One region of the Streptomyces sp. NPDC026092 genome, then DNA from elsewhere that is predicted to be linked to it. Evidence: riboswitches for the same ligand, from Rfam matches in the RefSeq annotation. Region 1 holds a riboswitch; the other holds the start of a gene.
The links. A riboswitch is a leader RNA that binds a small molecule or an ion and turns the genes downstream of it on or off. The one in region 1 is predicted to bind S-adenosylmethionine.

Region 1 (15,473 bases):
GAGCCGCTGCGTCCCGAAGACGTCGCCGTCGGTTCGCTGACCTTCGCGATGCCCGAGGGCCTCACGGAGCACGACCACGACTTCCAGGTCCAGATCGCCAAGGCCGCCCTGATGATCGTCCGGATCCAGCCGGAGGACATCAAGGACAAGCGCGAGCTGGAGTGGTCGCACGAGGGCATCGTCGCCTTCTCGAAGATCTGCACCCACGTCGGCTGCCCGATCTCGCTGTACGAGCAGCAGACCCACCACGTGCTCTGCCCGTGCCACCAGTCCACCTTCGACCTCTCCGACGGCGCCCGTGTCATCTTCGGCCCGGCCGGTCACGCCCTTCCGCAGCTGCGGATCGGTGTGAACGACAAGGGCAACCTGGAGGCGCTCGGCGACTTCGACGAGCCCGTCGGCCCTGCCTTCTGGGAGCGCGGATGAGCACTGTGACCGATACGAAGAAGAAGGCACCCGCCGGCGAGCGGGTGGCCGACTGGGCCGACGGCCGCCTGGGGATCTACTCCCTGGCCAAGGCCAACATGCGGAAGATCTTCCCGGACCACTGGTCCTTCATGCTGGGCGAGATCTGCCTCTACAGCTTCCTGATCATCATCCTCACGGGTGTGTATCTGACGCTGTTCTTCCACCCGTCGATGAACGAGGTGGAGTACCACGGCAGCTACATCCCGCTGCAGGGTCAGCTGATGTCCGAGGCGTTCAACTCGACCATGCACATCTCCTTCGATGTGCGCGGTGGTCTGCTCATCCGGCAGATCCACCACTGGGCGGCGCTGATCTTCCTCGCCGGCATGTTCGTGCACATGATGCGCGTGTTCTTCACCGGCGCGTTCCGCAAGCCGCGTGAGATCAACTGGCTGTTCGGCTTCCTGCTGTTCTTCCTGGGCATGTTCACCGGCTTCACCGGTTACTCGCTCCCGGACGACCTGCTCTCCGGCACCGGTGTCCGCTTCATGCAGGGCGCGATCCTGTCCGTGCCGATCATCGGCACGTACCTGTCGATGTTCCTGTTCGGCGGGGAGTTCCCCGGCGGCGACTTCGTCGCCCGGTTCTACTCGGCGCACGTCCTGCTGCTGCCCGGCATCATGCTCGGCCTGGTGGTCGCCCACCTGATCCTGGTCTTCTACCACAAGCACACGCAGTTCGAGGGCCCCGGCCGTACGAACAAGAACGTCGTGGGCATGCCGCTGCTGCCGGTCTACATGGCCAAGGCCGGAGGCTTCTTCTTCCTGGTCTTCGGTGTCATCGCGGTCATCGCGGCGATCGCCTCGATCAACCCGATCTGGGCGCTCGGCCCGTACCGCCCGGACCAGGTGTCCACCGGCGCCCAGCCCGACTGGTACATGGGCTTCGCCGAGGGTCTGATCCGTGTCATGCCGGGCTGGGAGATCAACCTCTGGGGCCACACGCTCGTGCTGGGCGTGATGATCCCGCTGGCGATCTTCCCGGCGGTCCTCGCGGCCATCGCGGTCTACCCGTTCATCGAGTCCTGGATCACGGGCGACAAGCGCGAGCACCACATCGCGCAGCGCCCGCGCAACGCTCCGACGCGCACCGCCTTCGGTGTCGCCTGGATCACCGCGTACATGATCATGCTCGTCGGTGGTGGAAACGACCTCTGGGCCACCCACTTCCACCTGTCGATCAACTCGATCACCTGGTTCGTCCGGATCTTCTTCTTCGTCGGACCGGTCATCGCGTTCGTCGTCACCAAGCGGATCTGCCTCGGCCTCCAGCGCCGGGACAAGGACAAGGTGCTGCACGGACGCGAGTCCGGCATCATCAAGCGCCTGCCGCACGGTGAGTTCGTCGAGGTCCACCAGCCGCTCAGCCAGGGCGAGCTGTACAAGCTCACGGCGCACGAGCAGAACCAGCCGGCCGAGCTCGGCCCGCTGGTCGACGAGAACGGCGTCGAGCGCAAGGTCGGCCGCATGGAGAAGCTCCGCGTCAAGCTCAGCAAGGGCTACTACGGCGAGGACCACCAGATCGCCAAGCCGACCGCCGAGGAGTACAAGGAGATCACGAGCGGCCACGGCCACCACTGATCACCTGATCGCCTGACCGCAAGGTCGCCACAGCGAGAGCCCCGTCCATTCGATGGACGGGGCTCTTTGCCGTGCTCCCGGATCGATAGGGTGGGACCCGTATTCCGTTACGTGATGACCAGGAGCTGCCATGAGCGCTGCGACCCCCGCTGGAGGACCTACGTCGGCGGGCCGCTCCTGGCCTGGCGTCCTCGACGGACTGCTGACCGGCCGCGACCAGAGCGCCGAGGACACCGCCTGGGCCATGGACCGCATCCTGCGCGGTGAGGCCACCGACGCGCAGATCGCGGGCTTCGCCGTCGCGCTGCGCGCCAAGGGCGAGACCGTCGAGGAGATCACCGGGCTCGTGCGCACGATGTACGAGCACGCCAACCTGATCGAGGTCCCCGGACCGTCCGTCGACATCGTCGGCACCGGCGGCGACGGCGCCAAGACCGTCAACATCTCCACCATGTCCGCGATCGTGGTGGCCGGCACCGGGGCGAAGGTCGTCAAGCACGGCAACCGGGCCGCCTCCAGCGCGAGCGGCGCCTCCGACGTCCTGGAGAAGTTGGGCGTCAACCTCGAACTGACCCCGAAGCGGGTCGCCGAGGTCGCGGACGAGGCCGGGATCACCTTCTGCTTCGCCGTGAAGTTCCACCCGGCGCTGCGCCACGTGGCGGCGGCCCGGAAGGAGCTCGGCATCCGGACCACCTTCAACTTCCTCGGTCCGCTCACCAACCCGGCCCGCGTCAAGGCCCAGGCGACCGGTGTCGCCGACGCCCGGATGGCCCCGATCATGGCCGGAGTGCTCGCCGAGCGCGGCTCCTCCGCCCTGGTCTTCCGCGGCGACGACGGCCTGGACGAGCTGACGACCACGGCCACCTCACGGGTCTGGGTGGTACGGGACGGCCAGGTGCGCGAGGAGGCCTTCGACCCGAGGGACGTCGGCATCGAGCTGGTCCCGGTGGAGGCCCTGCGCGGCGCCGACGCCTCGTACAACGCGGACGTGGCGCGCCGGCTGCTCGCGGGCGAGACCGGTCCCGTACGGGACGCGGTCCTGCTGAACTCGGCGGCGGCGCTCGTCGCGCTGCACCCGGGGTCGGGCACCCTGGCGGAGCAGCTGCGCGAGGGGATCGCGCGGGCGGCCGAGTCGATCGACTCGGGGTCCGCCCGGAAGGCGCTGGAGCGCTGGGTGGTGGCGAGCAACGCGTAGCGCCGGCGCGCGCGGCAGAGGGGTCCGGGGTTGTCCGGGCCCCTTTTTCGCGTCCCGGATCCCGGACACGGGTTGCGCCGGAGCGATCACGTGGAATAGCTTCTTGGCCAGGTCATGAGTGACAGCTACGAAGCCCCGGCTTGCTGTCCGGCAACCCTCCGTCCGTGGCGGGGTGCCCCGGGTGAAGACCAGGCCGTGGACAGCAAGGTCCGCGGCAAGCGCGGACCCCTGCACACCCTGGGGTCCTGGTCCTCAAGGGAGCAGTCTCGTGAGCAAGCGAATGCGATAGGGCCTTCGGCCCCGTTTTCCCACCCTCCGCACGCCGTGTCGTGTGTCGAGGCAACACCCGTACGAGGCACCCACATCGTGCTGCCCTGCGGGCCCTTCGCTGCCCCAGTCCTGCCAGGGAGATACCGCCATGTCCGCGTACCCGAACGCCACCGTCACCACTGCCGCCACCGCCGCCGACGCCGAATCCGCCGACCCCTGCTGTGCCGCTCCGCTCCCGGTGCTCGGGCGGGACGTCACCGTGCCGCTCGTGACCGGCGGCGAGGTCACGTACGCCGCGCTCGACTACGCGGCCAGCGCGCCGGCCCTGCAGCGGGTGTGGGACGACGTCGCCGCGTACGCCCCGTACTACGGCAGCGTCCACCGGGGCGCCGGGTACCTCTCGCAGCTCTCCACCGACCTGTTCGAGAACAGCCGCGTCACCGTCGCCGAGTTCCTCGACTGCCGCCCCGAGGACCAGGTCGTCTTCACCCGCTCCACCACCGACTCGCTCAACCTGCTCGCCCAGGTCGTCCCCGAGGGTTGCGAGGTGTTCGTCTTCGAGACCGAGCACCACGCCTCGCTCCTGCCGTGGCAGGACGCCCGGGTCACCTACCTCAACGCGCCCCGCACGCCCGCCCAGGCCGTCGAGACCCTGGAGCGCGCCCTCGCCGACCGCGACCCCTACGGTCCCGCCCTCGTCTGTGTGACCGGCGCGTCGAACGTCACCGGTGAGCTGTGGCCGGTCAAGGAGCTGGCCGCCGCCGCCCACGCGCACGGCGCCCGGATCGTCCTCGACGCCGCCCAGCTCGCGCCCCACCACCCCGTCTCCGTACGGGAGTTGGACGTGGACTGGGTCGCGTTCTCCGGGCACAAGCTGTACGCCCCGTTCGGTTCGGGTGTCCTCGCGGGCCGCGCCGACTGGCTCCAGGACGCCGAGCCGTACCTCGCCGGTGGCGGCGCCTCCAAGAAGGTCGCCCGCCGCGCCGACGGCGGGGTCGACGTCGAGTGGCACACCACGGCCGCCCGCCACGAGGCCGGTTCGCCGAACGTCATCGGCGTCTACTCCATCGCCTCCGCCTGCAAGGCGCTCACCGAGGCCGGTTTCGACCAGCTCGTCGCCCGCGAGCAGCACCTCATCGACACCGTCCGCGCGGGCCTCGCCGAGGTGCCCGAGGTGAAGGTGCTCTCGCTCTTCGGCGACGACGCGCCGCGCGTCGGCGTCATCTCCTTCGTCGTCGAGGGGTGGAACAGCTCGCACTTCGCCGCCGCGCTCTCCGCCGAGTACGGCATCGGCGTCCGTGACGGCCTCTTCTGCGCCCACCCGCTCGTCCGCACCCTGCTCGGCAGCGACCCGCAGACCCAGGGCGAGTGCGGCGCGCCCGAGGCCGCGCCCGGCGAGAAGTCGCTCAACGCGATCCGGGTCAGCTTCGGCGCCGGTACGCCCGACGAGCACGTGGAGCGTTTCGTGCGGGCCGTGAAGGAGCTCGTCCGGGACGGCGCGCAGTGGAAGTACCGCACCGAGGACGGCCGTTGCGTCCCGGACCGCGGCTGACGATCAGGGCTGTTCAGGCCGCCAGCCGGGTGCCCAGCAGGACCATCCGCAGGGCGCGCTCGGCCGCGTCGGCGAGGAACTCCGCGCCCCGGTCGAGCGCCTCGGGCAGCGCCATCGGGGCGGGCAGGATCGAGCCGTAGGCGTCCACGCCCACCGCCCGTACGTGGTGGGCGCCCTGGCCGAGGGTGCCCGCGAGGGCGAGGACGGGGACGCCGTGGACCTTGGCCCGGCCGGCCACCTCGGCGGGGATCTTGCCCCGCACGGTCTGCCCGTCGAGGGCGCCCTCGGCCGTGATGACCAGGTCGGCGCGGGCGAGCCGGGCGTCCAGGTCGATCCGGTCGAGCAGCACCTCGAACCGGGGCAGCAGCCGGGCGCCGAGCGCGGCGAGCCCGGCGCCGAGACCGCCCGAGGCGCCCGTGCCCGGGGCGGTCCGCAGCGCGACCGGGCCGGGCAGGTCGCGGCCGAGGACGGCGGCCCACCGCTCCAGGGCCGCCGACAACTCCTCGACCTGCTCCGGGCTCGCGCCCTTCTGCGGGCCGAAGACCCGCGCCACGCCCCGCTCGCCGCACAGCACGTTGTACGGATTGCAGGCCACGAGGAGCTCGGCCTCGGCAAGGCGGGGGTCGATGTTCGTTGCGTCGATCCGGTCGAGGCGGTTCAACGCCAGTCCGCCTAGGGGTAGTTCGGCTCCTTCGGCGTCCAGGAGTCGGGCGCCGAGGGCCTGGAGCGCGCCCGCGCCGCCGTCCGAGGTGCCCGAGTCGCCGCAGCCGACCAGGACGCGGCGCGCCCCGGCGTCCAGCGCGGCGCGGATCAGCTCGCCGACCCCGAAGGTCGTCGTGGCGCCCGGGTCGCGCCGCCCGGCCGGCACCAGCGAGAGGCCCGCGACGGCCGCCATCTCGACCACCGCGGAGTCGGGGGCGAGGAGCGCGAAGTGGGTCCGGACGGGTGCGCCCAGCGGGCCGGTCGCGACCCGGGGCACGAGCCTGCCCCCGGTCGCGGCCGCCAGGGCCCGCGCCGTACCCTCACCGCCGTCGACCAGCGGGATCAGGTCGAGCACGGCGTCCGGGCAGGCCCTGCGCACCCCCTCGGCGATGGCCTCGGCTGCCTCGGGAGCGGACAGGGACTCCTTGAAACCGCTGGGGGCGACGGCGATACGGAAGGTCATGGCTGGGGCTCCAGAAGGACGGGCACGCCGAGCAGCGGCCAGACGAAGAGGGCGAAGCACAGCACGAGCGCGGCGCTGAGCGGGGCGAGCACGGCGGAGAGCCGCAGCAGATGGCCCGGGGTGAAGGTGGGGACGCCGTCGGGTGGTTCGGCGAAGAGCGCGACCGGTTTCGCGGAGGCGGGAAGGGTCTGGCAGAAGCCGGCCGCCGCCGTCGAGGCGAGCGCGGCGGCCACCGGGTTGACCCCGGCGGCGACCGCCGCCGCGATCACGAGCGGGACGAGCACGGAGGAGCGGGCGGAGCGCGACTGGAGGACCAGGTGCGCGGCCGTGCCGACCACCACGACCGCCGCGAGGAACCCCCAGGCGGGTATCCCGTCCACCGGAAGACCACCGACCAGCCACCCCGCCGCGCCCGAGTCGACGAGCGCCACGCCCATCGCGGTGGTCGCCGCCATGAACAGGAGCATCGGCCAGGGCACCGACCCGAGCCCCTCCTTGAGCCGTACCGTCCCCAGCGCCGGCGAGGAGGCCACCACCGCGCCGATCAGGGCCACCACCGCGGGCGACACCCCGTGCAGCGGCTCCGAGCACCAGAGCGCGACCACCGTGCCGAGCAGCAGCAGACAGCGGGTCTCCGCCGTGGTGAGCGGTCCCGAGACGGCGGCGGGGGAGTGCTCCTGGAGCTGGGTGACCGTGATCCGCACCGGCTCGCGCCGGTCCGCGCGGCGGGTGGTCGTCCACAGCACGGTCTCCGCCGCCAGATGGGAGGAGACCACCGCGAGCGGCAGCCCGAGCACCAGCCACTCCACGAAACCGATCCGCTCGCCCGTCCGTTCCAGGAGCAGGCTCACCGTGATGAGGTGCGCGCCCGCCCCGATCAGCGTGGCCACCGCCGAGAGCAGCACGACGGTCGGGAACAGCAGCGCCAGCATCACCACGAGCCGGCGCCGCTCGGCGAGGACCTGGGCGAGCGCGAGGAAGACGGGCAGCGCGAGCGCCGCGCGGCCCGAGGTGGCGGGGACGGCGAAGGCGGTCACCACCAGGGCGGCGGTGGTCAGATGGACCAACTGCCGTACGGTACGGGCCCCGCTGACCAGGAAGGCGGCCGCCCGCCCGGCGAGCCCGGTCCGGGTCACGGCGGCGGCGAGCACGAAGGCGCAGATCAGCAGCCAGATCGTCTCGTCGCCGAGGGTGCTGAAGAGCGTGTCGGCGCTGATCACTCCGGTCGCGGTGAGCGCGAGGCCCGCGCCGAGGGCGACGTAGGTGTCGTCTACGGGGGCGGCGATCCAGGCGCAGGTCGCGAGGGCGAAGACGGCCAGGGTGAGCCGGGCCTCGCCGCCGAGCTCCGGGGCGGTGCCGGGGACGGCGAGCAGGGCGCAGAGGCTCAGGGCCAGGCAGAGCCAGACCGCCTGACGGAGGGAGAGGTTCACGAGAACCACTCTCCGAGCGGGGGGTGAGCCGCCCATGAGCCCGCCATGAAGGAAGGTTCATGCGGGCGGCGGCCCGCTCGCTACGGCATGCGGTACCCCATGCCCCGTACCGTCTCCAGGCGTTCCGCCCCGAGCTTCTTGCGCAGCGCCCGGACGTACACGTCCACGATGTTCGAGCCGGGGTCGAAGTCGTAGCCCCAGACGTGGGAGAGGATCTGCTCCCGCGACAGGACCTGGCCGGGGTGGCGCAGGAAGAGTTCGAGCAGCACGAACTCACGGGCCGTCAGGTCCACCGTCCGCTCCCCGGACCGCGCCCGCCGGGTCCGCAGGTCCAGGCTCAGGTCCTCGCCGCCGCGCAGCACCGTCACCTCGGGGGTGCGGGCGGCGGTGCGCAGCCGCAGCCGGATCCGGGCCAGCAGCTCCTCGAAGCGGAACGGCTTGGTCATCCAGTCGTCCGCGCCGCCCTCCAGGCCGGCCACCGTGTCCCGTACCGAATCACGGGCCGTCAACACGATGACGGGCAGCGTCACCCGGGCCTCGCGCAGCTCCCGCAGCACGGTGAAGCCGTCCCTGCCGGGCAGCCCGATGTCCAGGAGCATCAGGTCGAAGCCGCCGGAGACGGCCCGGGCGAGGGCGGTGTCACCGTCGGCGGCGACCGTGGTGGTGAAGCCGTTGGCACGCAGCCCCTTCTCCACGAAGGAGGCGATCCGGTCCTCGTCCTCGGCGATCAGAATGCGGTTCACGGCGACTCCTGGAGGTCGAGGACGAGGACGAAGGTGGCTCCGCCGCCCTCGGTCGGGCGGAGCTCGACGCGCCCGCCCCGATGGCCTTCGGCGATGGCCCGGACGATGGAGAGCCCGAGCCCGGCGCCGCCGGTCCGGGCGCCGCGGCGGGCGGTGCCGCGCCGGAACCGTTCGAAGATGATGTCGGCGTCCTGCTCCTGGACGCCCGGTCCCGCGTCGGCGACGTACAGCTCGATCCGGTCCTCGACCGCCCGCGAGCCGATCGCTATCCGCTGCCCGGCGACGGTGTGCTGGACCGCGTTCTGCGCGAGCTGCACCATGGCCTGGGTGATCCGCTGCGGGTCGAGGACGGCCGCCCGGTCGGCGACCCCGTCCAGGACCCAGTCCCGTTCGCCGAGGGCCCGCGCCTTCACGAAGACGTCGGCGGTCAGTTCGGCGAGCTGGACGGGCTCGGTACGGACGAAGTCCGGCCGTTCGGCCTTGGCGAGGAGGAGCAGGTCCTCCACGATCCGGCTCATCCGGTCCAGCTCGTCGGTCACGAGCCGTACGGTCTCGCGCTGTTCGGCCGGGTCCTCGCCCATCAGCTCCAGATGGCCGCGCACGATGGTGATGGGCGTGCGCAGTTCGTGCCCGGCGTCGTCGACGAACTGGCGCTGCCCGGCGAACGCCTGTTCAAGCCGGTCCAGCATCGCGTTGAAGGTCTCGGCGAGCGCGGCGATGTCGTCCCGGCCCTGCACGGGGATCCGCTGGGTCAGATCGCGCTCGGTCAGCTCGGCGGCGGTCGCGCGTACCACTCGTACGGGTGCAAGGATGCGGCCCGCGACGGCCCAGCCGATCCCGGTCGTCATCAGCAGCGCCACGCCCGATATGGCGAGCAGCGCGCGGAACGCCTCGTCGGCGACGGCCCGCTCGCGGTCCGCGTGGAAGGCGACCACGAAGGCCGCCCCACGTGCGGCGTCGCTCCTGATCGGCACCTTCGCCCAGCGGACCTCGCCGCGCGCGCGGTCGAGCCGTCCCGAGGAGGCCCCGGAGGCGGCGATGGCGTCCAGCGAGGGGCGGTCGCGGTGCAGGGCGACGGAGGCGGGGAGTTCACGGGACTGCCGGATGACCCGGAGCCCCTGGCCCGACGGGCCGACCAGGCCGAGGAGTTCCTCGTCGGGGTCGGAGTACTGGCGCTGCAGGAAGACCCGGAGCAGCGCGTCCGGGTCGGTGAACGGGCCGCCCGTCGCGGGGTCGACGCCCTGCGCCACGAAGTTGGCGAACTCCCCGGTCTCCTGGGTCAGGAGCTGGTTGATCCGGTGGTCCACGTCCCGCAGCAGGATCGAGCGGGTGGCCACGGCGACGGCGGCCAGAGCCACGGCCATCACGAGCAGCAGCCAGAGCAGGATGCGGACGCGGGCGGACACCCGGTGGTCAGCCCTCGTCACGGACGTCGTCATCGTCGTCGCCGGTGGCCGAGGGCCCGGGAACCACGGCGTCGGACGGCGGCGGGGTCGAGGGCGTCCCGCTGGTCGTCGGCGTGTTTGTCGTGCCTGGGGTCGGCGAGGAGCTCAGCTCCACGGCCGGCGGCACCCGGGGAGCCTCGGGCTCGTCGGTCAGGGCGTAGCTCGTCGCCGCTATCCCCAGCGGGATGGCGACGACGGCCGCGAGCGTGGCCATGCGATGGGTGAAGGACATGCGATCAGGCTCGCGCGCGCGGGCGCCTGCGAGGATGAGGCCCCGATGAGGATTCCTTCATCTTCGAGGCCTTCACCTTCGAGGACTGCATCGTCGAGGCCGTCGCCGCGAGCCCCGTCCCGCCGGGAGGGTCAGGACTCCAGGCCGATGGCGAAGGCCGCTTCCAGGTCGTGCTGCGAGTACGTACGGAACGCCACGTGCGTGTCCGTCGCCTCGACGCCCGGGATCTTGCTGATCCGGCCGGGGATGACGTCCGCCAGGTCGTCGTGCCGGGGCACGCGGACCATGGCGATCAGGTCGTACGTACCGGTCACCGAGAAGACCTCGCTGACGCTGTCGAGCGAGGCGATCGACTCCGCGATCTCGGGGATGCGGTCCACGCTGGTCTTGATGAGCACGATCGCGGTGATCACGGCTGGCTTTCTCCCTCGGTCGCCGCGGCTGGGGGTTTCACTGTATCCCCACCCCGGTAGCGGCCCCAGGCGTAGAGGAAGCCGACGGCGAAGCCCACCACATGGGCCAGATACGCCACGCCCGGGCCCGCGCCCGCCGCGCGGGCCGCGAGCCACTGCAGCACGAACCAGAAGATGAGCACGATCCAGGCGGGGAAGCGCAGCGGAAGGAAGAGCAGGAAGGGGAAGAGGCTGGTCACCCGGGTGCGGGGGAAGAGGAACAGGAACGCGCCGAGCACCCCCGAGATCGCCCCCGAGGCCCCCACCAGCGTCTGCTCGCTGCTCGCGTGCGCCGCCGCGTAGCCGAGCAGCGCCAGATAGCCGCAGCCCAGATAGAAGAGGCCGAACGCGAGCGGGCCCATCCGGTCCTCGGTCATCGCGCCGAAGACGTAGAGGAAGAGCATGTTCCCCAGCAGGTGCAGCCAGCTGCCGTGGACGAAGAGGGCGGTCAGCGGGGTGAGCAGGGTGCGCGGCGGCCCGCCGCCCATCAGCTCGGCCGGTACGACGCCCCAGTCGTGGAAGTACGCGCTCTGCGCCGCGAGGGCGGCGTCCCCGGTCCCGTACACGGGATTGAGCCCCGACACCGGGCTGATCAGGAACACCACGCAGCAGGCGGTGATCAGGGCGTACGTCACCGAGGGGCCGGTCCGGGCGCCCCGCCAGGTGTCGAGGGCCGTCCGCCGCCAGTCGATCCGCCGCCAATCGATCATGGACAGATCATGGCGTAACGGTGCCGACCTGGACAGAGTGCCTCGCCGCGACACGGGGTACCCGCAAGGCCGTAGGGTTACGCGTTGTACCTCCGCAGTTCGACGGCGCACCGCGGCACCCGCACCCGCATCACGCAATGAAAGAGGACGGCACGATGACGACGGTTCCCCTGCCGACCGCCGAGACCCGCTGGCGCTGCACCCTCTGCGGCAACCTCACCCGGTTCGATGTGACCCGCTCCTCCAAGGTCGTCGAATACGTCCATCTGGATCTCGCGGGTGAGCCGAAGGTGGAGGAGCGCGAGGTGGTCAGTGAGACCATCGAGTCGGTCCGCTGCCGCTGGTGCAACGCGGTGGACCAGATCGAACTGGTGGACAGGCCCGGCAGCGCCTCCTGACGGAGCGGTGCGAATGACAATGGGGTGACGGATCGTGGAGCAGCCCGCGCACGGTGGAGAGCCGGCCGGCGCGGCAGGTGACGCTGCCGAGGCGCTCGACCGCCCGCTGCCCGACGGCGTACGGCGCAGGGTCGTCGCGCTGGTCTCGGACGCCTTCGGCGGGCTGACCGTCGCCGAACTTCCGGCACCCCTGCGGCAGTACGCCCGCTTCACCGCGAGCCGGCGGGCCAAGTTCGCCGGCAACGCCATGGCCGCCGCCCTGGAGAGCGATCCGCTCTTCCGGCAGCGGATCGGCGAGCGCTTCAAGGAGGCGCAGCCCGAGCTGGCCGGGGCCGTCGAGACCGGCGCCCCGCCGGCCGCCGCCGACCCCGTCGACGTCGCCGCGGCCGCCTATGTGCTGCGCCCGACCGGCTGGGTCAAGCTGGTCGCCGCCGCCGGCGAGGAGGCTCAGCGGGCGGACGCCGAGCGGGCCGACGAGGCCGGCCGGCGCGAGCTGGAGCGGCTGCGCGAGGAGGTCGCCTCCGCCAAGGACCGCGGCCGCGCGGAGACCGAGCAGCTGCGCCACGATCTGGAGGCGGCCCGCAGGGAAGCCGAATCGCTTCACCGCAAGCTGCGCAGCGCCCAGAGCGATGTGAAGCGCGGCGAGGCCGCCCTGCGCAGGACCCACGCCGAGATCGACACGATCAGGTCGGAGGCGGCGGCGCAGGTGTCGGCCGCCGAGAGCGAGACCCGCCGGCTCAAGGCCCGGCTCGGTGAGGTCGAGGCCGCCCTGGAGGCAAGCCGCCGGGCCGCCCGCGAGGGGCGCTCGGTCGAGGACATGCGGCTGCGGCTGCTGCTCGACACGGTGCTCGACGCCGCCCAGGGGCTCCGGCGCGAACTGGCCCTGCCGCCCGTCTCCGTCCACCCCGCCGACACCGTCGACGCGGTGGAGCCCGGCCGGATGTCCCCGAAGGACATCGCGGCCCGCGCGCTCTCCGAGACCGATCCGGCGCTCCTGGACCAGCTCCTCGCGCTGCCGCAGACGCATCTGGTCGTGGACGGCTACAACGTCACCAAGACCGGCTACCCGACGATGCCTCTCGAGAAGCAGCGGCTGCGGCTGCTCGGCGGGCTCTCCGCGCTCGCGGCCCGCTCGGGCGCCGAGGTCACCTGTGTCTTCGACGGGGCCGAGCTGGCCGCCCCGGTCCTCCTCGCGCCGCCGCGCGGGGTGCGGGTGCTGTTCTCCAAGCCGGGTGTCACGGCAGACGAGTTGATCCGCCAGCTGGTCCGCGCCGAGCCGCCGGGCCGTCCGGTCGTGGTCGTCTCCACCGACCGCGAGGTGGCCGACGGGGTCGCCAAGGCCGGTGCGCGGCCCGTCGCGTCCGCCTTGTTGCTGAAGCGGCTTTCGCGCATGTCGTGACGGATCGCAAGTCCTGGGCGTAATGCCCGAATTCTGGAGGGCGCAGGGTCAAGTGCCCATTACCGCCCGTGTGGTGCGTGTAAATAATGTGCCCTGTGAGCGAGATTTTGCCCATGAGGATTTGAACTGATCACAAGATGGTCACTAGGGTCGGGCCTCGAACCTTCGCGCGGTTGATCATCCATCCGGGATGTCAGCGGAGGAACCGCCTGACGCACTTCGGTTGGGCGGCTCGAGGAAGAGGAGCTCGCCTTCGTGGCGTCCCACCGTCGACCCAAGCAGCCGAGCCGCACCCGTGTGACCGTGCTCGGCGTCACCGCCGCCGCTGCTGTTGCGCTCACCGCCCAGACCGGCGCCCAGGCGGCTCCCAAGCCGAAGATCGACGATGTGAAGTCGAAGGTCGACAAGCTCAACCACGAGGCCGAAGAGGCCACGGAGCAGTACAACCTGGCCGACGAGCGGCGCGGCAAGCTCCAGGGCGAGATCAGCACCCTCCAGGACAAGGTGGCCCGCGGCCAGCAGGAGCTCAACACCCTGCGCAACAGCATCGGTTCGGTCGCCTCCGCGCAGTACCGCTCCGGTGGCATCGACCCGGCGCTCCAGCTCTTCCTCTCCTCCGACCCGGACACCTACCTCGACAAGGCGTCCGCGATCGACCAGCTCGGCGCCAAGCAGGCCGACGTGCTCCAGTCGATCCAGTCCAAGCAGCGCACGCTCGCCCAGCAGCGCGCCGAGGCGACGACGAAGCTCGCCGACCTCGAGGACGTCCGCAAGACCCTCGGTGAGAAGAAGAAGAGCTACCAGGGCAAGCTGGCCGAGGCCCGCAAGCTGCTCAACACCCTCACCGCCGCCGAGCGCGCCAAGATCCAGCAGGACGAGCAGCGCGCCAGCCGCGCCGCCGGCGAGCGCGTCGACCTCGGCAACGAGGTCCCGGCCTCCCAGCGCGGTGCCGCCGCGCTCAGCGCCGCCGCCACCCAGCTCGGCAAGCCGTACGTCTCCGGCGCCGAGGGCCCCAACTCGTACGACTGCTCCGGTCTGACGCAGTGGGCCTACCGCCAGGCCGGCGTGAAGCTCACCCGCACCACGTACACCCAGCAGAACGACGGCGTGAAGATCGGCCGCAGCCAGCTCAAGCCCGGCGACCTGGTCTTCTTCAACGGCCTTTCGCACGTGGGTCTGTACGCGGGCAACGGCACGATCCTGCACGCGCCGAAGCCGGGTGCCGTGGTCCGCTACGAGTCCATGAGCTACATGGGCACCTTCCAGTTCGGCGTGCGCATCTGACGCGCCCGACTCCCGCGACCTGACGCCCAATCGGGTGGATTGTCGCCTCCTTCGCTGACGTGACGCCCCGCCGGTGACCTTGTGGTCTCCGGTGGGGCGTCACTTTGCGTGCCCGAGAGCTTCGTTGGACGGCGAGTGATCACCGGCTACTGTCTGCCGCGCCAGCCCGGGCAACACCGAACGGAGCGCGATACGTGGCGTCCCACCGACGACCCGCCAGGGTCACCGTCCTGACCGCCGCCGCGGCCACCGCCGCCACGGCCTTCGGCGCCGTCCCCGCGAACGCCGACCCGGTCGGCACCCCGGAGTCGACGCGCGCCACGGTCGACCGGCTCTTCGAGGAGGCCGAACAGGCCACCGAGGGCTACAACAAGGCCGACGAGCGGGCGGACGGGCTGCGCAGGACGGTCGCCCAGGCGCGGGACAGCGTGGCGCGCGGCCAGGAGCGCGTCAACCGCATGCGGGACGCGCTCGGTTCGGTCGCCGGCGCCCAGTACCGCTCCGGCGGCATCGACCCGGCCCTCGCCCTGCTGCTCTCCGCCGACCCGGACTCGTATCTCGAACGGGCCTCCGTCCTCGACCGGGTGGCCGCGCGGCAGGGCCTGGAGCTCGGCCGGCTCAAGGACGAGCAGCGCCGGCTGAACCAGGAACGGACCGAGGCGACCCGGCTCCTCGCCGAGCTGGAGATCAGCCGCACCCAGGTCGGCCGGCACAAGCGCACCGTCGAGCGGAAGCTCGCCGAGGCCCGTCGGCTGCTGCAGTCGCTGACGGCCGAGGAGCGCGCGGACTTCGAGGGCCGGGCCTCCCGCTCGGGCCGCGACGGACTCGAGGAGCTGCCGCCGCTCGCCGACCTCGGCCCGGCCTCCTCGCGGGCCGCCGCCGCGGTGATCGCCGCCCGCAGCGCCATCGGCAAGCCCTACGTGTGGGGCGCGACCGGTCCCTCCGGCTTCGACTGCTCGGGCCTGATGGTCTGGTCGTACCGGCAGGCCGGGATCAGCCTGCCCAGGACCTCGCAGGCGCAGCGGTACGCGGGCCGGCAGGTCCCGCTCTCCCAGGCGCAGCCCGGCGACCTCGTGACGTACCGCGGCGACGCCAGCCACGTCGGGATCTACGCGGGCAACGGCCAGGTGATCCACGCCCCCTATCCCGG
Region 2 (15,473 bases), on a different contig from region 1:
TGTCACCGGGCGTGTTCCAGTCGCCCTCGTACGCCGTCACGCTCGCCCGCGCCTTGCCCGTCGTCCGGTGGAAGCCGTCGACGGTGATCGTGGTCGCGGGGGAGGTGGAGCGTTGGAGGACGTGCCCGCCGTATACGTACACGTTGCGGCGGTCAGGCGCGTGGGTCGGGTCGGGGCCCGGGAACGCGTAGACGACCGTCAGGGACCAGCCCGCCGCGCAGCCCTTGCCGTCCGGCGCCCAGATGCCGCCGACCGAGATCTGTGCGTCCGTGCCGGTCACGTCCTCGAACGCGGACGTCACGTCCGACTCGCCCGTGTAGTAGTGCGGGCCGCTGGTGTCCGCCGGGTCCGTCACCATGCTGTCGATCGAGACCGCCGTCTCCGGCCCCGCCCCGACCCTGATGTGCGGCGCGGTCGTGGCGTGGTCGCCCGGCGAGGTCACCACATCGGCGCCGGAGACGTCGCAGCGCTTCAGCTGCGCCCCGCTCGGCCCCTTGTACGTGCCGTCGTTGCCGCCCCAGAACAGCCGGGCGTACGCGACCTTCGCCCCGGCCGGCACGACGACATGGCCGGTGCTGGAGCCGTAACCGGCGTCCATGGAGGCGGTGTTGATCCGCTTCATGACGAAGGTGTTGTTGTTGTCGCGCCCCTGCCCGGAGGCGGCGCCGGCGCAGCGCGCGGCCAGGTCGGCGGGGGCCGTGGGGCAGCCCATGACCGTGTTGCCGATGGTCGTGAAGTCGCCGTACAGCGACTCGTCGTAGCGCTTGCCGAAGGGCTCCACCACGTCGGCCGCGGCGGGACCGGCCACGGCGAGGGAGAGCGAGCCGAGTGAGCCGGCGGCGAGGACGAGCGCCGCCAGCGACATGGTCATCCGATTCTTGAACCGCATGAAACGGAAGATAGGCAAAAATCACCATCATTCGGCGTTACGCCACGCGGCGGTGCGCGTACTCCGCGATCTCCACCATCGGCGGCCGCTCCTCCGTGTCCACCGCGTACGTGTGCGGCGTGAAGCCCTCCTCGCCGCGCTCGAACTGGGTGAGCCGCGGCCGCACCAGATGGCCCCGGGAGAGCCGCAGCTGCGCCGTCCGGTAGATCGCCGCCGCCATCCGGCCCAGCGCCTGGCCGTCCTGGTGCCGGTGCTTGCGGACCCCGACGTCCACCTGCGCGAGGGCGTCCAGACCGACCGTGTGCAGCGCGTCCACGAGCAGGCCCAGCTCCACTCCGTAACCGACCGGGAACGGCAGCCGTTCGAGCAGCGAGCGGCGCGCCGCGTACTCGCCGCCCAGCGGCTGCACGAACCCGGCCAGCTGCGGCCAGTGCAGATTGAGCAGCGGCCGCGCCACCAGCTCCGTCACCCGACCGCCCTGACCTGGGGTGTCGCCGAGCGGGCGGTCGTACATCGCCTTCACGAAGTCGACGTCCTGGTCGGTGAGCAGCGGGCCGACGATGCCGGTGACGAAGTCCGCGGAGAAGTCCCGCAGATCCGCGTCGACGAAGCAGACGATGTCCCCCTCGGTCACCATCAGTGACCGCCACAGCACCTCGCCCTTGCCGGGCACGGCGGGTATCCGGGGCAGGATCGCGTCCCGCGCCACCACCCGCGCCCCGGCCGCCGCCGCCACCTCCGCCGTACGGTCGGTGGAACCGGAGTCGATCACCACCAGCTCGTCCACGAGCGGAACGGCCTCGGTCATCAGCTCGCGCCGGATGACGGAGACGATCTCGCCGACCGTCGCCTCCTCGTTCAGCGCGGGCAGCACGACGCTGACCGTCGTCCCGTGCTTCGCCGCCAGGACGCGGTCGAGTCTTCGGTCCGCCACGGACCAGGACCGCCGACCCAGCCAGCGCTCCACTTCCTCCAGCACGTGATCTCCATCTCGCGGTTCGGACGGCAGGTTCAACCCTCCGGGCCTTCGGTTACAGTCTTGAACAACGCGGATGCCCGATGCATGTCGGGGTGCCACCCGCGTCACACAATCGAATACCGCTCATCCAGAGGGGCAGAGGGAAACGGCCCGTTGAAGCCCCGGCAACCCTCCAGTCGGTCACTCGTCCGCAGTCGTCAGCACTGCGCCCGCGAGGCTCCCGGCTAGGGAAGGTGCCAAATCCGTCTCATGGCGATGTTCGTCATGGGAAAGATGAGGAGAAAGGGCCTCGCCTCCATGGCTGTACAGACTGCTACCCCCGACACCACCGCCGCCGACACCGCTCGGACGGTCGATCTCGGTCCCGCTTCCGGCCTTTCCTGCCGGGAATGCGGCGAAGTCTTCGCACTCGGCCCGATCTTCGCCTGCGAGCTGTGTTTCGGCCCTCTCGAAGTCGCGTACGACCTTCCCGTCGGTGACCCCGAGGCGCTGCGCAAGCAGATCGAGGCCGGCCCCGCCAATATCTGGCGCTACGCCCCGCTGCTGCCCGTCCCCGCCGACGTCGCCGAGAAGCCGAACCTGAACCCGGGCTGGACCAAGCTCGTCCAGGCCGACAACCTCGCCGGCGAACTGGGCGTCGAGCCCGGCAAGCTCTTCGTCAAGGACGACTCGGGCAACCCGACGCACTCCTTCAAGGACCGCGTCGTCGCCCAGGCCCTCGAGGCCGCCCGCGCCTTCGGCTTCACCACGCTCTCCTGCTCCTCCACCGGCAACCTGGCCGGCGCCGTCGGCGCCGCCGCCGCCCGCGCCGGCTTCCGCTCCTGCGTCTTCATCCCGCACGACCTGGAGCAGGGCAAGGTCGTCATGGCCGCCGTCTACGGCGGTGAGCTCGTCGGCATCGAGGGCAACTACGACGACGTCAACCGCTTCTGCTCCGAGCTCATCGGCGACCCGCTGGGCGAGGGCTGGGGCTTCGTCAACGTCAACCTGCGGCCGTACTACGGCGAGGGCTCCAAGACGCTCGCGTACGAGATCTGCGAGCAGCTGGGCTGGGTCATCCCGGACCAGCTCGTCATCCCGATCGCCTCCGGCTCGCAGCTCACCAAGATCGACAAGGGTCTGCAGGAGCTCATCAAGCTGGGCCTGGTCGAGGACAAGCCGTACAAGATCTTCGGCGCCCAGGCCGAGGGCTGCTCGCCGGTGTCCGCCGCCTTCAAGGCCGGTCACGACGTCGTACGGCCGCAGAAGCCCCACACCATCGCCAAGTCGCTCGCCATCGGCAACCCGGCCGACGGCCCGTACGTCCTCGACATCGCGCGCCGCACCGGCGGCGCCGTGGAGGACGTGAACGACGAGCAGGTCGTCGAGGCGATCAAGATCCTGGCCCGGACCGAGGGCATCTTCGCCGAGACGGCGGGCGGCGTGACGGTCGGCGTGACGAAGAAGCTGGTCGAGGCCGGCCTCATCGACCCGACCCTCACCACCGTCGTGCTCAACACCGGCGACGGCCTCAAGACCCTCGACGCGGTGGCCGACACCTCTCAGGCGACCGCCACCATCAAGCCGAGCCTGGACGCGTTCCGCGACGCCGGCCTGGCCCACTGACCCCCACTCGTCCGTTCACGGAAGGCAGCAGCACATGAGCGTCAAGGTCCGTATCCCCACCATCCTCCGTACCTACACGGGCGGCCAGGCCGAGGTTCCGGCGGAGGGCGCGACCCTGTCCGAGGTCATCTCCGACCTGGAGAAGAACCACGCGGGCATCGCCGCCCGCGTCCTGGACGACCAGGGCAAGCTGCGCCGCTTCGTGAACGTCTACGTGAACGACGACGACGTCCGCTTCGAGCAGGGCCTGGAGACGGCGACGCCGGACGGCGCGGGCGTCTCCATCATCCCGGCGGTCGCCGGCGGCTGCTGAGCCGTCGGATCCGCTCTGGATCCGCCTTTAAGTTACCCGGAGTAACCGAATTGCCCCCTCCGCGAGAGAAGCGGAGGGGGCAATTCTGCATGGTTGAACGCGGTAGAGTTGGGGAAGTCCCCCCGGCTTCGCCGCGCTGCTCCGTGCCAGCCGCATATGAGAATGCGTCCGCACGCGACAAGAAGCAGCCAAAGTACGCGAACGATCTGTACCTTCTGCGCGCTTTGCCGGGCCCGACTTGCCCCGGAATTCATTCAATTCTCCGGAATTCTCCTTTACGCCGTGCCCAGAATTCTCGTCCGATTGACCTGTTGCAGAGGGCAGTTGGGCAGATACATTCAGCCGCGGTCGACGCGTTCCGGCGCAGGGTCTGACCCGGGTCCGCGAAGTGCGGGTCCCGCGCAAGGGCCAGTAATAGGGGAGTTAGGCATGGCTCAGGGCACCGTCAAGTGGTTCAACGCGGAGAAGGGCTACGGCTTCATCGCGGTCGACGGTGGTGCGGATGTATTCGTCCACTACAGCGCGATCCAGATGGACGGATACCGCACCCTCGAAGAGGGTCAGCGGGTCGAGTTCGAGATCTCGCAGGGCCAGAAGGGTCCGCAGGCGGACATGGTCAAGCTCGCCGTCTGAGCACGGCGCGATCGGCCACCACGTACGCACTCACGCGTTCTCACGCCGAGGGGTCCGCATCCTGACCGGGATGCGGACCCCTCGTGCGTGTGCGGGGTGCGTCGGTGGGCCCGCGCGTGCGTGGCCGGGTGCGCAAGGGCCGTCTCTCGATCTGTGGGAGTCGCTTGCACTCGCATGGGCCGAGTGCTAATCATTGGCGTTAGCACTCTGAAGGTGAGAGTGCTTACGAGGATCGGGCAGACGAGGTCCGCGGCCAGGTGGGGCAAGGAACCGCCGGGTACGCAGGCCGTCCGTCGCGGGCGTCGGCGCGGTCCTGGAGCGTTATCCACCCCATGTCCGGGAGGACCACTTCACATGGCCAAGATCATCGCGTTCGACGAGGAGGCACGGCGCGGTCTCGAGCGCGGGATGAACCAGCTCGCCGACGCCGTCAAGGTCACCCTTGGCCCCAAGGGCCGGAACGTCGTCCTCGAGAAGAAGTGGGGCGCCCCCACGATCACCAACGATGGTGTCTCCATCGCCAAGGAGATCGAGCTCGAGGACCCGTACGAGAAGATCGGCGCCGAGCTGGTCAAGGAAGTCGCCAAGAAGACGGACGACGTCGCCGGTGACGGTACGACCACCGCGACCGTCCTCGCCCAGGCGCTCGTCCGCGAGGGCCTGCGCAACGTGGCGGCCGGCGCCAACCCGATGGCCCTCAAGCGCGGCATCGAGAAGGCCGTCGAGGCCGTCTCCGGCGCCCTGCTCGAGCAGGCGAAGGATGTCGAGACCAAGGAGCAGATCGCTTCCACGGCCTCCATCTCCGCCGCCGACACCCAGATCGGCGAGCTCATCGCCGAGGCGATGGACAAGGTCGGCAAGGAAGGCGTCATCACCGTCGAGGAGTCCCAGACCTTCGGTCTGGAGCTGGAGCTCACCGAGGGTATGCGCTTCGACAAGGGCTACATCTCGGCGTACTTCGCCACCGACATGGAGCGTATGGAGGCGTCCCTGGACGACCCGTACCTCCTGATCGTCAACTCCAAGATCTCCTCGGTCAAGGACCTGCTCCCGCTCCTGGAGAAGGTCATGCAGTCGGGCAAGCCGCTGCTGATCATCGCCGAGGACGTCGAGGGCGAGGCCCTGTCGACCCTGGTCGTCAACAAGATCCGCGGCACCTTCAAGTCCGTCGCGGTCAAGGCTCCGGGCTTCGGCGACCGCCGCAAGGCCATGCTGAACGACATCGCCATCCTCACGGGCGGCACGGTCATCTCCGAGGAGGTCGGCCTCAAGCTCGAGAACGCGGGCCTGGACCTGCTGGGCCGCGCCCGCAAGGTCGTCATCACCAAGGACGAGACCACGATCGTCGACGGTGCCGGTGACAGCGACCAGGTCGCCGGTCGCGTCAACCAGATCCGCGCCGAGATCGAGAACTCGGACAGCGACTACGACCGCGAGAAGCTGCAGGAGCGCCTGGCGAAGCTCGCCGGCGGTGTTGCGGTCATCAAGGCCGGTGCCGCGACCGAGGTCGAGCTCAAGGAGCGCAAGCACCGCATCGAGGACGCCGTTCGCAACGCGAAGGCGGCCGTCGAGGAGGGCATCGTCGCCGGTGGTGGCGTGGCCCTGCTCCAGGCCTCCAACGTCTTCGAGAAGCTTGAGGCGGACCTGACGGGCGACGAGGCCACCGGTGCCAACATCGTCAAGCTGGCGCTCGAGGCCCCGCTGAAGCAGATCGCCGTCAACGCCGGCCTCGAGGGCGGCGTCGTGGCGGAGAAGGTCCGCAACCTGCCCGTCGGCCACGGCCTGAACGCCGCGACCAACGAGTACGTGGACCTCATCGCCGAGGGCATCATCGACCCGGCGAAGGTGACGCGTTCCGCGCTGCAGAACGCGGCCTCCATCGCCGCGCTGTTCCTGACCACCGAGGCCGTCATCGCCGACAAGCCGGAGAAGGCCTCCGCGGCCGCTCCGGGCGGCATGCCGGGCGGTGACATGGACTTCTGAGCCTCGGCTCAGTAGCTCCTCGCTGTACGCGACTGAGGGCGGCACTCCCTGCTGGGGGTGCCGCCCTCGGGCGTTCGGGGTGATGCTGGTGGGGTGGGGGGCGGCGCACGGGCTACGGAAGGTCCAGGGAAGGCCTACGGAAGGTCTGCGCAAGGCCTACGGAAGGTGGGAGCGAGCCATGATCACGCTGCTGACGACACCGACCGAGCGCGAGCTGGTGATCACCCGCACCTTCGACGCCCCGCCCGCCCGCGTCTGGGAGGCGTGGACCCGGCCCGAGCACGTCCGCCAGTGGTACGGCGTGGCCGCGATGCCCACGACCGTCTGCGACATCGACCTGCGGGTCGACGGCGCGTGGCGCTGGGGCCAGAAGGCGCCCGACGGCCGGGAGATCGTCTTCTCCGGAACGTACGAGGAGATCCTGCCGAACGAGCGCCTCGTCTACACCGAGGTCTTCGAGCTGATGCCGGGCCCGGCGGTGCACGTCACCCTCACCTTCGACGACACCCCCGACGGCGGCACGGCGCTCACGAGCACCTCGATCTGGCCGTCGACGGAGATCCGCGACCAGGCGCTCGCGACGGGCATGGAGGCCGGGATCAAGGAGGAGTACGACCGGCTCGCGGTGTACCTGGAGATGATGTGAGCCTGGACGTGCCGCGCCTCGACGCGGGGCCGTACGAGCTGCGGGCCTGGGAGCGGGCGGACCTGCCGCTCGTGGAGGAGGCGTCGACGGACCCGTACATCCCGCTGACGAACACGGTCCCGCCGGTGTACTCGGAGGGTGAGGGCGAGGCGTTCGTACGCCGGCAGTGGAGCCGCGCGGAGTCGGGCGCGGGCTACTCCTTCGTGGTCGTCCGCCGCCGCGACGCCCGCCCGGCGGGCATGATCGGCCTCTGGCTGCGCGACCTGCCGGAGGGCCGCGCGACCCTCGGCTACTGGATCGTCCCCTCCTGCCGGGGCGAGGGCGCCGCGGCGGCGGCGCTGACGACGGTGAGCGCCTGGGCGCAGGGCGAACTGGGTATCCCCCGGCTTCAGTTGCTCCTCGAACCGTGGAACGAGGCGTCGGTGAAGACGGCCGAGCGGGCCGGGTTCGTACGGGAGGGACTGCTGCGGTCCTGGCAGGAAGTGGGCGGCGAGCGGCGGGACATGGTGATGTACGGGCGGGTGCGGGCGGGCCGCCCTGGGTAAGGGGAGGGGGGAACCGGACCCGCGGGGGTGGAGCCGATGCGTCGCTCGGAGTTACCGCACCTCTCCCACTACTGGGAGCTGTCAGGCCGTCAGGACGGTGTGGACCAGGTCGTACGGGTCGAGGGGAAGGTCCATGTCTACGAGAACTTTCCCGACTATCTCCTGACCGAGAGATTCGAAGGCCCCTACTTCTCCGTACGGACCCCGGGCCTCCGCGACGCCACGGGGGCGGTCGTCCCGTGCACCCCGGAGGAGTGCCGCCGCTGGGTGAACGCCGCCGTCGTCCACGTCAGGACCGTGGACGCGATCAGCGCCGAACTCCGCGCCGCGCACGCCCGGGTCGTCGCCCTCCCGTGGCGGAGGCCGCTGGCCCTGCGGCGCGCCCTCGACGCCTGGGAGGAGGCGCGGGGGCGGTACGAGCGGCTGCTCCAGGAGGCCTTCGCGGCGTACGCGCCGGTCGGCGAGGAGATCCGTGCGGTGGTGCAGGCCGAGCAGGAGCGGGTGGCGGCGGAGATCCGCGAGCGGGAGCGGCTGAGGGCGGAGGAGCGCGGGCGGCGGGCGCGGCTCGCGGAGCGGGCGGTGTGGGGCTGGTGCGTGGTGGGCGCCGGGGACGGCCGGCGCACGGTGCACGTCTTCCGGCACGACGTCCGCAGCGTCGAGCTGCCGGCCGAGGCCCGGGGCGGGGACGGCGCGCGCGTCGACCTGGCGGGGCTGCGGCGGGCGCTCCTTGACCTGAACCTGCCCGACGTCGTCTGGGACCGCGCCGCGCTGCGGGAGGCACGGCGGGAGGTGGGCGTGGCGTTCCGGAACTGGTGGCAGGAGCTGTTCTACGAGAACTACCGCACCCTTACCGAGCCCCCGCCGCCCCCTTCCCCCTCACGCTGGAGCACGGGCGGGAGCGGGACGAGCGGGTCGGGCGGGTACAGCGGGGGCGGCTTCAGCTGCGCGAGCGGGTTCTGAGCGTGCTCCGAGCGAACCGCCCCGGTGTCGTGCCGACATGGCGCTTGAAGTGCCGGGTCAGGTGCGACTGGTCGTAGAAGCCCGTCGCCGTGGCCACCTCCCCGACGGGACGGCCGGCGAGGAGCAGGCCGCGGGCCCGGGTGACGCGGCGGGACGTCACGTACTGGTGCGGGGCGATGCCGAAGGCCGTGGTGAACGCCCGGACCAGGTGGGTGGGGTGGGCGTGCAGGAGCCGCCCGGCCTCCTCCAGGCTCACGCCCTCCTCCAGCCGGGCGTCGAGCAGCTCCCGCAGGGTGTGCGCCACGCTTCGTGCGGCGACCGTGGGGGCGGGGGTGAGGCGGGGGCGCAGGTGGCCGCGGAGGCGTTCGGCGATCAGGGCCAGGCGGCTCTCCGCCTCCAGCTCGTCGCCCGGGTGCGCCAGCGTCGCGTGCAGCCGCGCGACCCGGGCGCGGAGCCGCGGGTCGGCGAGGTCGGGGCCGTCCACGGCCGGGCCGATGAAGCTCTCGTCCAGCTGGGTCAGGTCCAGGTAGAGCACGCGCTTGCGGAAGCCGTGGTCGGTGGCGGGGGAGCCGTTGTGAGGGATCTGGGGCGGGAGCAGCGAGACCGTGTCGTGCGGGGTGCCGTGCTCGCGCCGGTCGAGGTCGTAGCGGACCGCGCCGTCGTCGACGATCAGGAGCGTCCAGGCGTCGTGGACGTGCATCGGGTACGCGTGCTCGGTGAAGTGGGCGTGGAAGACCTCGACGACCCCGGGGATCCGCGGGCGCCAAGCGGTCACCGTTTCACGCGTCACCTTGCCACCATGCCAAGAACGTACAAGAACGGCCCGAGGGGCGACGGGCAGTCTCAGAGCATGAACAGTGACACGAGCACCGACACGAGCACCGACACGAACCCGCCCGTACGCTTCGACAACAAGATCGCCGTGCTGCTGCGGGACGACCTGGAGACCTGGCAGCGGCTGAACGTCACCGCGTTCCTGGTCAGCGGCCTCGGCACCGAGCTGCCCGAGGTGATCGGCGAGCCGTACGCCGACGCCGACGACGTCCCGTATCTGCCGATGTTCCGGCAGCCGGTCCTCGTCTTCGAGGGGTCGAAGGAGACACTGACCGCCGCGCACGCCCGCGTTCTGTCGCGGGCCCTGCCCCGCGCGGTCTTCACCGCCGACCTCTTCGCCACCGGCAACGACCGCGACAACCGGGCCGCGGTGCGCGCGGTCCCGACGGCCGGCCTCGACGTGGTCGGACTCGCCGTGTACGGCCCGCGGAACGCGGTCGACAAGGCGCTCAAGGGCGCGCGGATGCACCCGTAGGCTCCGCCCTCGGCTCTGTACGGAAGCGGTGGCGGTATTCGGTCGGGGTGGTGTCGAGGCGGCGGCGGAAGGCTCGGATCAGGGTGTCGGTCGTGCCGAAGCCGCAGGTGGACGCGATGCGTTCGAGGGTGTCGTCCGAGGTTTCGAGGGTGGCGCGGGCGCGCTCGACGCGGGCGGCCTCGATGTAGACGCCCGGGGTCATGCCGAGTTCGTCCTTGAAGATCCGGGTGAGCTGGCGGCTGCTGACGTTCGCGTACGCGGCGAGGTCGTCGACCGTGAGGGGTTCGGCGAGGTGGCGGGTGATGTGGTGGCGCAGGTCCTCGACGCGCCGGGTCGTGGAGACCGGTTCGAGCGGGACGCTGAACTGGCTCTGGCCGCTGGGGCGTTTGAGGTACATGACGAGCTGGCGGGCGACGCGCAGCGCGACGGTCTCGCCGAAGTCCTCGGCGACGAGGGCGAGCGAGAGGTCGAGGCAGGCGCTGATCCCGGCGCCGGTCCACACGTCGCCCTCGCGGATGAAGATCGGGTCGGCGTCGACCTCGACCAGCGGGTGCTCGGCGGCGAGTTGGCGCGCGGTCGACCAGTGGGTGGTGGCGCGCTTGCCGTCGAGCAGTCCGGCGGCGGCGAGGATGTGCGCGCCGACGCAGACGGAGGTGACGCGGCGGGTGCGTGCGGCGAGGGTACGGACCCGGTCGACGACCGCCGGGTCGGCGAGGGCGTGCACGCGCCGCTGACCGTCCGCGTCGGTCTGGACCTCGACGGAGCCGGGGACGAGGAGGGTGTCCGTCCTACGGGTGGCCGCCTCGTCGAAGGTGACGTCGGGGAGGATCCGTACCCCCGCTGACGTCGTCACCGGGTCCATGGTCTCGGCGGCCAGGAGCACGCGGTAGCCGGCCGCGTCCTCCGTCTCGCGGCGCAGGAGCGCGAAGACCTCGGGCGGGCCGGTGACGTCGAGGAGGTCGACGCCGTCGAAGAGGACGATGACGATGAGGCGCTCCACGGGGGTTGGGCTGGGGCTCATGCGCGAGGGCTCTCTCTCGATGTCCGTATCTGCAAGTTGGGTGACATTGCCGACGTGTCGTGGTCGGCCATAGCGTTTCAGACGAAGCGAATACCGCTGAGAGAGGGGCTACTTCGATGGGTACGACCACGACCGCGACCACTGGTGGGTCTACGACACTCCGCGAGCTGAACGGTTTCGACAACACGCCCGCGTCACTCGCCGACGCGGCGCTGATCCTCGTCGACTACCAGAACACCTACACGCGCGGCGTGATGGAGCTGGACGGCTGGCAGCCCGCGCTCGAAGCGGCGGCCGAGCTGCTCGGGCGGGCGCGCGAGGCGGGCGCGACGGTGATCCACGTCGTCAACGACGGCGGGGAGGGCACCCCGTACGACATCCGGGCCGAGATCGGCGCGATCCACCCGAGCGTGGCACCCGTCGAGGGCGAGGCCGTCGTCGTGAAGCAGGTCCCGAACGCGTTCGTGAACACCGACCTGGCCGAGCACGTCGACGCGGCAGGTCACAAGGACGTCGTCATCGCCGGGTTCATGACCCACATGTGCGTGACGTTCACCGCCGAAGGCGCGTTCCTGCGCGGAAACCGCCCCACCGTCGTCGCCGACGCCTGCGCGACCCGACCCCTGCGTACGGGGGTCGCAGGGGCCGCGGGGGCCGCGATCGTTGCCGCCGAGCAGCTCCACCACAGTGCGCTGGCGACGATCGGTGACCTGTACGGGGTGGTGGTCGGGTCGGGGGCGGAGCTGGGCTGAGGTCGGCCGGGGAGGGCACCTCAGTGGGCGTAGTCCTTGAGTTTCTCGGTGTCGAGGACGATGCCCACGGGGCCGGGGAGGGGGACGGTGTCGCCGAAGGGGTACGCGGCGCGGTGCTGGTAGACGCCGTGGCGGGGTTCGCTGAAGACGACGACGGAGCCGGCGTCGCGGTCGACGAGGAGATAGACGGGGATCTCGGCGGCGGCGTAGCCGTCGCGCTTCTCGATGCGGTCGCGGCGGTGGGTGTCGGAGTCGTAAGAGGTGATCTCGACAACCATGAGAACCCCGTCGGGGTCGCTCCACTCCCCCTTGGCCGCGAAGTGTCCGAGTGGGACCAGGGTTCCGTCCGGCTTCACGCAACCCTTGCGGTACGTCTTGATCGCGATGCCCGACTCCGGGTAGAGGCCGAGGTCGGGACGGTGCTGCATGCACTGGCGCATGAGCCACATGTAGATCTCCGCGTGATCGCCGTCCGGCATGGGCTTGACCCTCAGTTCTCCGTTGATCAGTTCGAGGGTGACGCCCTCAGGGGCAACTCGGGCGAGTTCCTTGAAGTCCTCGACGTCGATCGGCCCGTACTTGACGACCAGTCGGCCGTTCAGGAACTCGAGCTTCACGCCTTCGGGAGCGCGGTCGGCGAGTTCCTCGAAGTCCTCGATCGACATGTCGTCCGGGCGGTCATCGGCGGGGCTGGGGGTCATGGCGTCGCCTCCTCCCCTCCATCGTGCCCCGTCGTCGGTGCGGCTGAGCTGAACTGTCATGGCTGAGTCCCTTCTCGGGCGCGGATGGCCGCCGCGTGGGCGCGGACGCGGGCGGCGGGGAGGACGGTGCGGTGGTTCGGCGCCGGCTCGCCGCGGCAGGGGCCGCATTCGCCGTCCCGGAGGAGGTCGGCGTAGGCGGGGGCGCCGCACTTGGCGCACTCCAGGAGGCGGAGGGGTGGTCGGTCGCGGTGGTCGTGGCGGCGGATCGGTTCCGGTGGGAGTTTCGCCGTCAGGCGGGTGCGGGCGAGGGCAGCCGGGTGGTGGACGGGGGTCGGGAGGCCGGTGGTGAGGGCGCGGGTGACGTGGTCCTCGGTGGCGTCCCGGGCGAACCACTCGTCGACCAGGGGCGCGAGGGCCTGACACTCCGCGTGGGAGAGGGACATCGCGGAGTTCGTACGGCCGAGGGCGGCGAGGAGGACGTAGGCGCGGGAACGGGTGGGCCGCTGCTTCGGGACGTCGCCGCGCTGGAAGGCCGACCACCACGCGTCGTCGCGGGCCGTACGGGACCACCACGTTCGGGTGATCCAGAGACCGTCGAGGCACTCGCGACCCCGGCGCAGATGGCCGGCGCGTGTGATGCGCGTGAGGGCGGTGCGCAGCGCGCACTGTCCGTAGGGGAGGTGCTTGGCCAGCGTCTTTACGGAGATGTCGCTGCCGTCGGCCAACCGGTCGATGTAGGCGGCGATGGCGGCCTCGCGGGGCCGGAGGTGCGCGAAGTCGGTGTCGGTGCGGGGGCGTTCGTACGGCGCGGCACGCTTGCCGTAACCGGGGTTGGCGAGGGGGTGGGGCTCAGCACTAAGCTCGGCGTTAGCCATCGATCGAGAACTTCGCTTTCGATCTGGTTGGTGAGGCCCTCGCAGGTGTTGGCGCACCGGCGGGGGCCGTTCTTATGTCCTATGGACCGTCTTATGGACGTGTTCACTCACCGTAGAGGCATATGACGCTGGGTGGCAAGTTGCTCGCGGAGAGTCAACTCCGGGGGTGGGTGGGCGGGTTGATTACCGAGCCCATACCCCTTCCGTAGAAGAGGGCTCGAAGCTCGGAGCTTGAGCTTCGGGTCTCTGGGGTGGCTGGCATGGGGTTCTCGCGGGTTTCTGGTGCGGCCGCCCTCGTTTCGAGTGTGGCGACCTCCGGCGGTGCGTCAAGGGCGCTCCCTGCGGTCGCGTCGGCTGCGCCGATTCCGCTGCGCTCCACCCTTGACCCACCACCTCCGGCCGCCGGTTTCTACTCGGGGGGCGGCCGGGGGCGTGGCCACGGGGGAGGCCGGGGATCGCTGCGGTCACGAGTCCGGCCTGCCGCCCGGTGGGTGGGGGGCCGGGTATCGCTCCGGTCGGGAGCTTGGATTCCGGCCGGTGGGTGGGGGCTTGGTTTGCGGCGGGGAGTGGGGGAGTTGGTGCGGGTTGGGTGGGGTGCGCGGCAGTGGCGTGGGGCGGCCCGGCTGCGCTCGGCGGCCGTCGGCTGGTGGGCGGCCGAGGCTCATGCCCCGCCGGTGACTGTCCGGTGGGGGTGCGGCCGAGGGCGGTGATGGTGGGCCCCGCCGCCGGCCGCCAGAGTGGGATCACAGGGTGAGCAGGGCGCGGTCGGCGTGCGTCGGGTCGGCGAGGGGCCTGAGGGCGAGGCGGAGCAGGGCGAGGGGGTTGTCGTCGCCGGCGATGCGGTTGGCGCTGAGTTCGTCGCACGAGACGCACTGGTGGATGATCATCCACTCGCCGTCCGGGCGGACGGACATGCCCAGCGCCTCCATCCGCCCCCGGCAGTCCGCGTCGCGGTCACCGGGGATCTTCCGGTCGACGTGCAGGCTGGCCAGGCAGTTGGGGCAGTGGTTGCGATGCGCGGTGCCGGGTGCGTCCAGGGACACGTCGAGCCGACAGGACGTGCACCGGAAGTCGTTCGCCCGGTGTCCTCCTTGGGTGTGGAGGACGTCCTTGTGTCGCTGCGGACGGAGCCGCCGACGACTGCTCGTGTTGCGTGGCATGGTGGTGCTCCTTTCCTGTCGGGCGGTCAGAGGGTTCCGAACGCTTCGAGCGGGAAAGGTGGTTGGGCCAACGGGCGGACGGCCATGCGCATCAAGATGAGCTGGTTGTCGTCCGCGCACACGGGGTTCGAGGTGAGCTCGTCGCAGCGTACGCAGCGGTGGATCACCCTCCAGTCGCCGGTGCGGAGCACGGCGACGGCGATCGGGGACATCCGGCCCTCGCAGTCGCTGGCGCCGCCCTCGATGTGGTCGAGGACGTGCCGGGAGTGCAGGCAGGACGGGCAGTGGTTGCGCGGCGCCCCGTCGGAGGCGTACGCGGACGCGGTCAGCCCGCACCAGGCGCAGGTGAAGGTGTTGAGGCTGAAGGTATTGGTGGTGTTGCTGGACACCCGGGTGCTCCTTGCTGGAAGTCGATCAGGACAGCAAGAGCAGGCCGAGTGGCCTCGTCAGAAGGCAGCCCGAGAATGCCGCAGAACGGCAAACGGGCAGGTCATAGCACCGGAGGACACGTCCGGCAGCCACCCGGAGAAGCAGGCAGCGCAAGGCGGCGGACGGTTACGCGGTACGGCGAGGCGCACTCGGCGCGGGCCGGGGCATCAAACACTCTTTTCCAGGGCACACAGGCCCAGAACGAATCAGAACGACCCCTTGAGGCTAACAAGGCACCTCCCAGGAGCGTCAACGCATTATTCGCCGCCCGTGGACGGCGTGCGGTTCCCGGAATGGTGTGTGTCGCAGTAAGTGCAGCGGACTCGCGGTAACGCTCTGGATATTCCGGGCACGGAGTGCTGATTCGGCACCTGGGGGCGGAGTTGGGGGCAGTTAGGGACGTCTGGCGGCTAGCCCATCGTCAGGGTGCGCAGAGGCTTGCCGGTCTCGGGGTCGAGGTCGATGAGATGGACCTGAGACTCGGTCGAGTCCCCGGTGACCAGGCGTATCTGGTTGGGGCCCGTCCAAGAGGCTTCGTGCAGGCCGTTGGTGAAGGCGTCGCCGTTGAAGTAACCCACCTTCCAGCGGCGCTGGGCCGGGCCCCAGCCCTCGTCGACGTAGACCCACCAGAGCGGGTCGATCATCGCCGACCCCTCCTCGATCACGAGGTGCC

Region 2: linked by a shared signal. The riboswitch ahead of thrC (threonine synthase) and the one ahead of AB0F56_RS24860 (aminotransferase class V-fold PLP-dependent enzyme) in region 1 are both predicted to bind S-adenosylmethionine.

Annotation. Positions count from the first base shown of each region.
Region 1 is NZ_JBEZYN010000016.1:52,196-67,668, reverse strand. Features, by position in the region: gene AB0F56_RS24875 (Rieske 2Fe-2S domain-containing protein) at 1-426, shown strand, start outside; gene AB0F56_RS24870 (cytochrome bc complex cytochrome b subunit) at 423-2,048, shown strand; gene trpD (anthranilate phosphoribosyltransferase) at 2,179-3,243, shown strand; SAM riboswitch class IV at 3,354-3,470, shown strand; gene AB0F56_RS24860 (aminotransferase class V-fold PLP-dependent enzyme) at 3,662-5,065, shown strand; gene AB0F56_RS24855 (glycerate kinase) at 5,079-6,230, opposite strand; gene AB0F56_RS24850 (SLC13 family permease) at 6,227-7,660, opposite strand; gene AB0F56_RS24845 (response regulator transcription factor) at 7,741-8,403, opposite strand; gene AB0F56_RS24840 (ATP-binding protein) at 8,400-9,842, opposite strand; gene AB0F56_RS24835 (small hydrophilic protein) at 9,817-10,080, opposite strand; gene AB0F56_RS24830 (Lrp/AsnC ligand binding domain-containing protein) at 10,212-10,493, opposite strand; gene AB0F56_RS24825 (rhomboid family intramembrane serine protease) at 10,490-11,242, opposite strand; gene AB0F56_RS24820 (hypothetical protein) at 11,398-11,640, shown strand; gene AB0F56_RS24815 (NYN domain-containing protein) at 11,675-13,039, shown strand; gene AB0F56_RS24810 (NlpC/P60 family protein) at 13,295-14,323, shown strand; gene AB0F56_RS24805 (NlpC/P60 family protein) at 14,518-15,473, shown strand, end outside.
Region 2 is NZ_JBEZYN010000006.1:272,615-288,087, reverse strand. Features, by position in the region: gene AB0F56_RS12670 (hypothetical protein) at 1-889, opposite strand, end outside; gene AB0F56_RS12665 (glucosyl-3-phosphoglycerate synthase) at 927-1,868, opposite strand; SAM riboswitch class I at 1,989-2,148, shown strand; gene thrC (threonine synthase) at 2,166-3,473, shown strand; gene AB0F56_RS12655 (MoaD/ThiS family protein) at 3,508-3,786, shown strand; gene AB0F56_RS12650 (cold-shock protein) at 4,216-4,419, shown strand; gene groL (chaperonin GroEL) at 4,774-6,402, shown strand; gene AB0F56_RS12640 (SRPBCC family protein) at 6,581-7,048, shown strand; gene AB0F56_RS12635 (GNAT family N-acetyltransferase) at 7,045-7,593, shown strand; gene AB0F56_RS12630 (hypothetical protein) at 7,630-8,553, shown strand; gene AB0F56_RS12625 (AraC family transcriptional regulator) at 8,531-9,328, opposite strand; gene AB0F56_RS12620 (DUF2000 domain-containing protein) at 9,404-9,862, shown strand; gene AB0F56_RS12615 (GlxA family transcriptional regulator) at 9,837-10,883, opposite strand; gene AB0F56_RS12610 (cysteine hydrolase family protein) at 11,000-11,635, shown strand; gene AB0F56_RS12605 (Uma2 family endonuclease) at 11,656-12,336, opposite strand; gene AB0F56_RS12600 (hypothetical protein) at 12,393-13,211, opposite strand; gene AB0F56_RS12595 (RNHCP domain-containing protein) at 13,955-14,371, opposite strand; gene AB0F56_RS12590 (RNHCP domain-containing protein) at 14,398-14,760, opposite strand; gene AB0F56_RS12585 (hypothetical protein) at 15,211-15,473, opposite strand, start outside.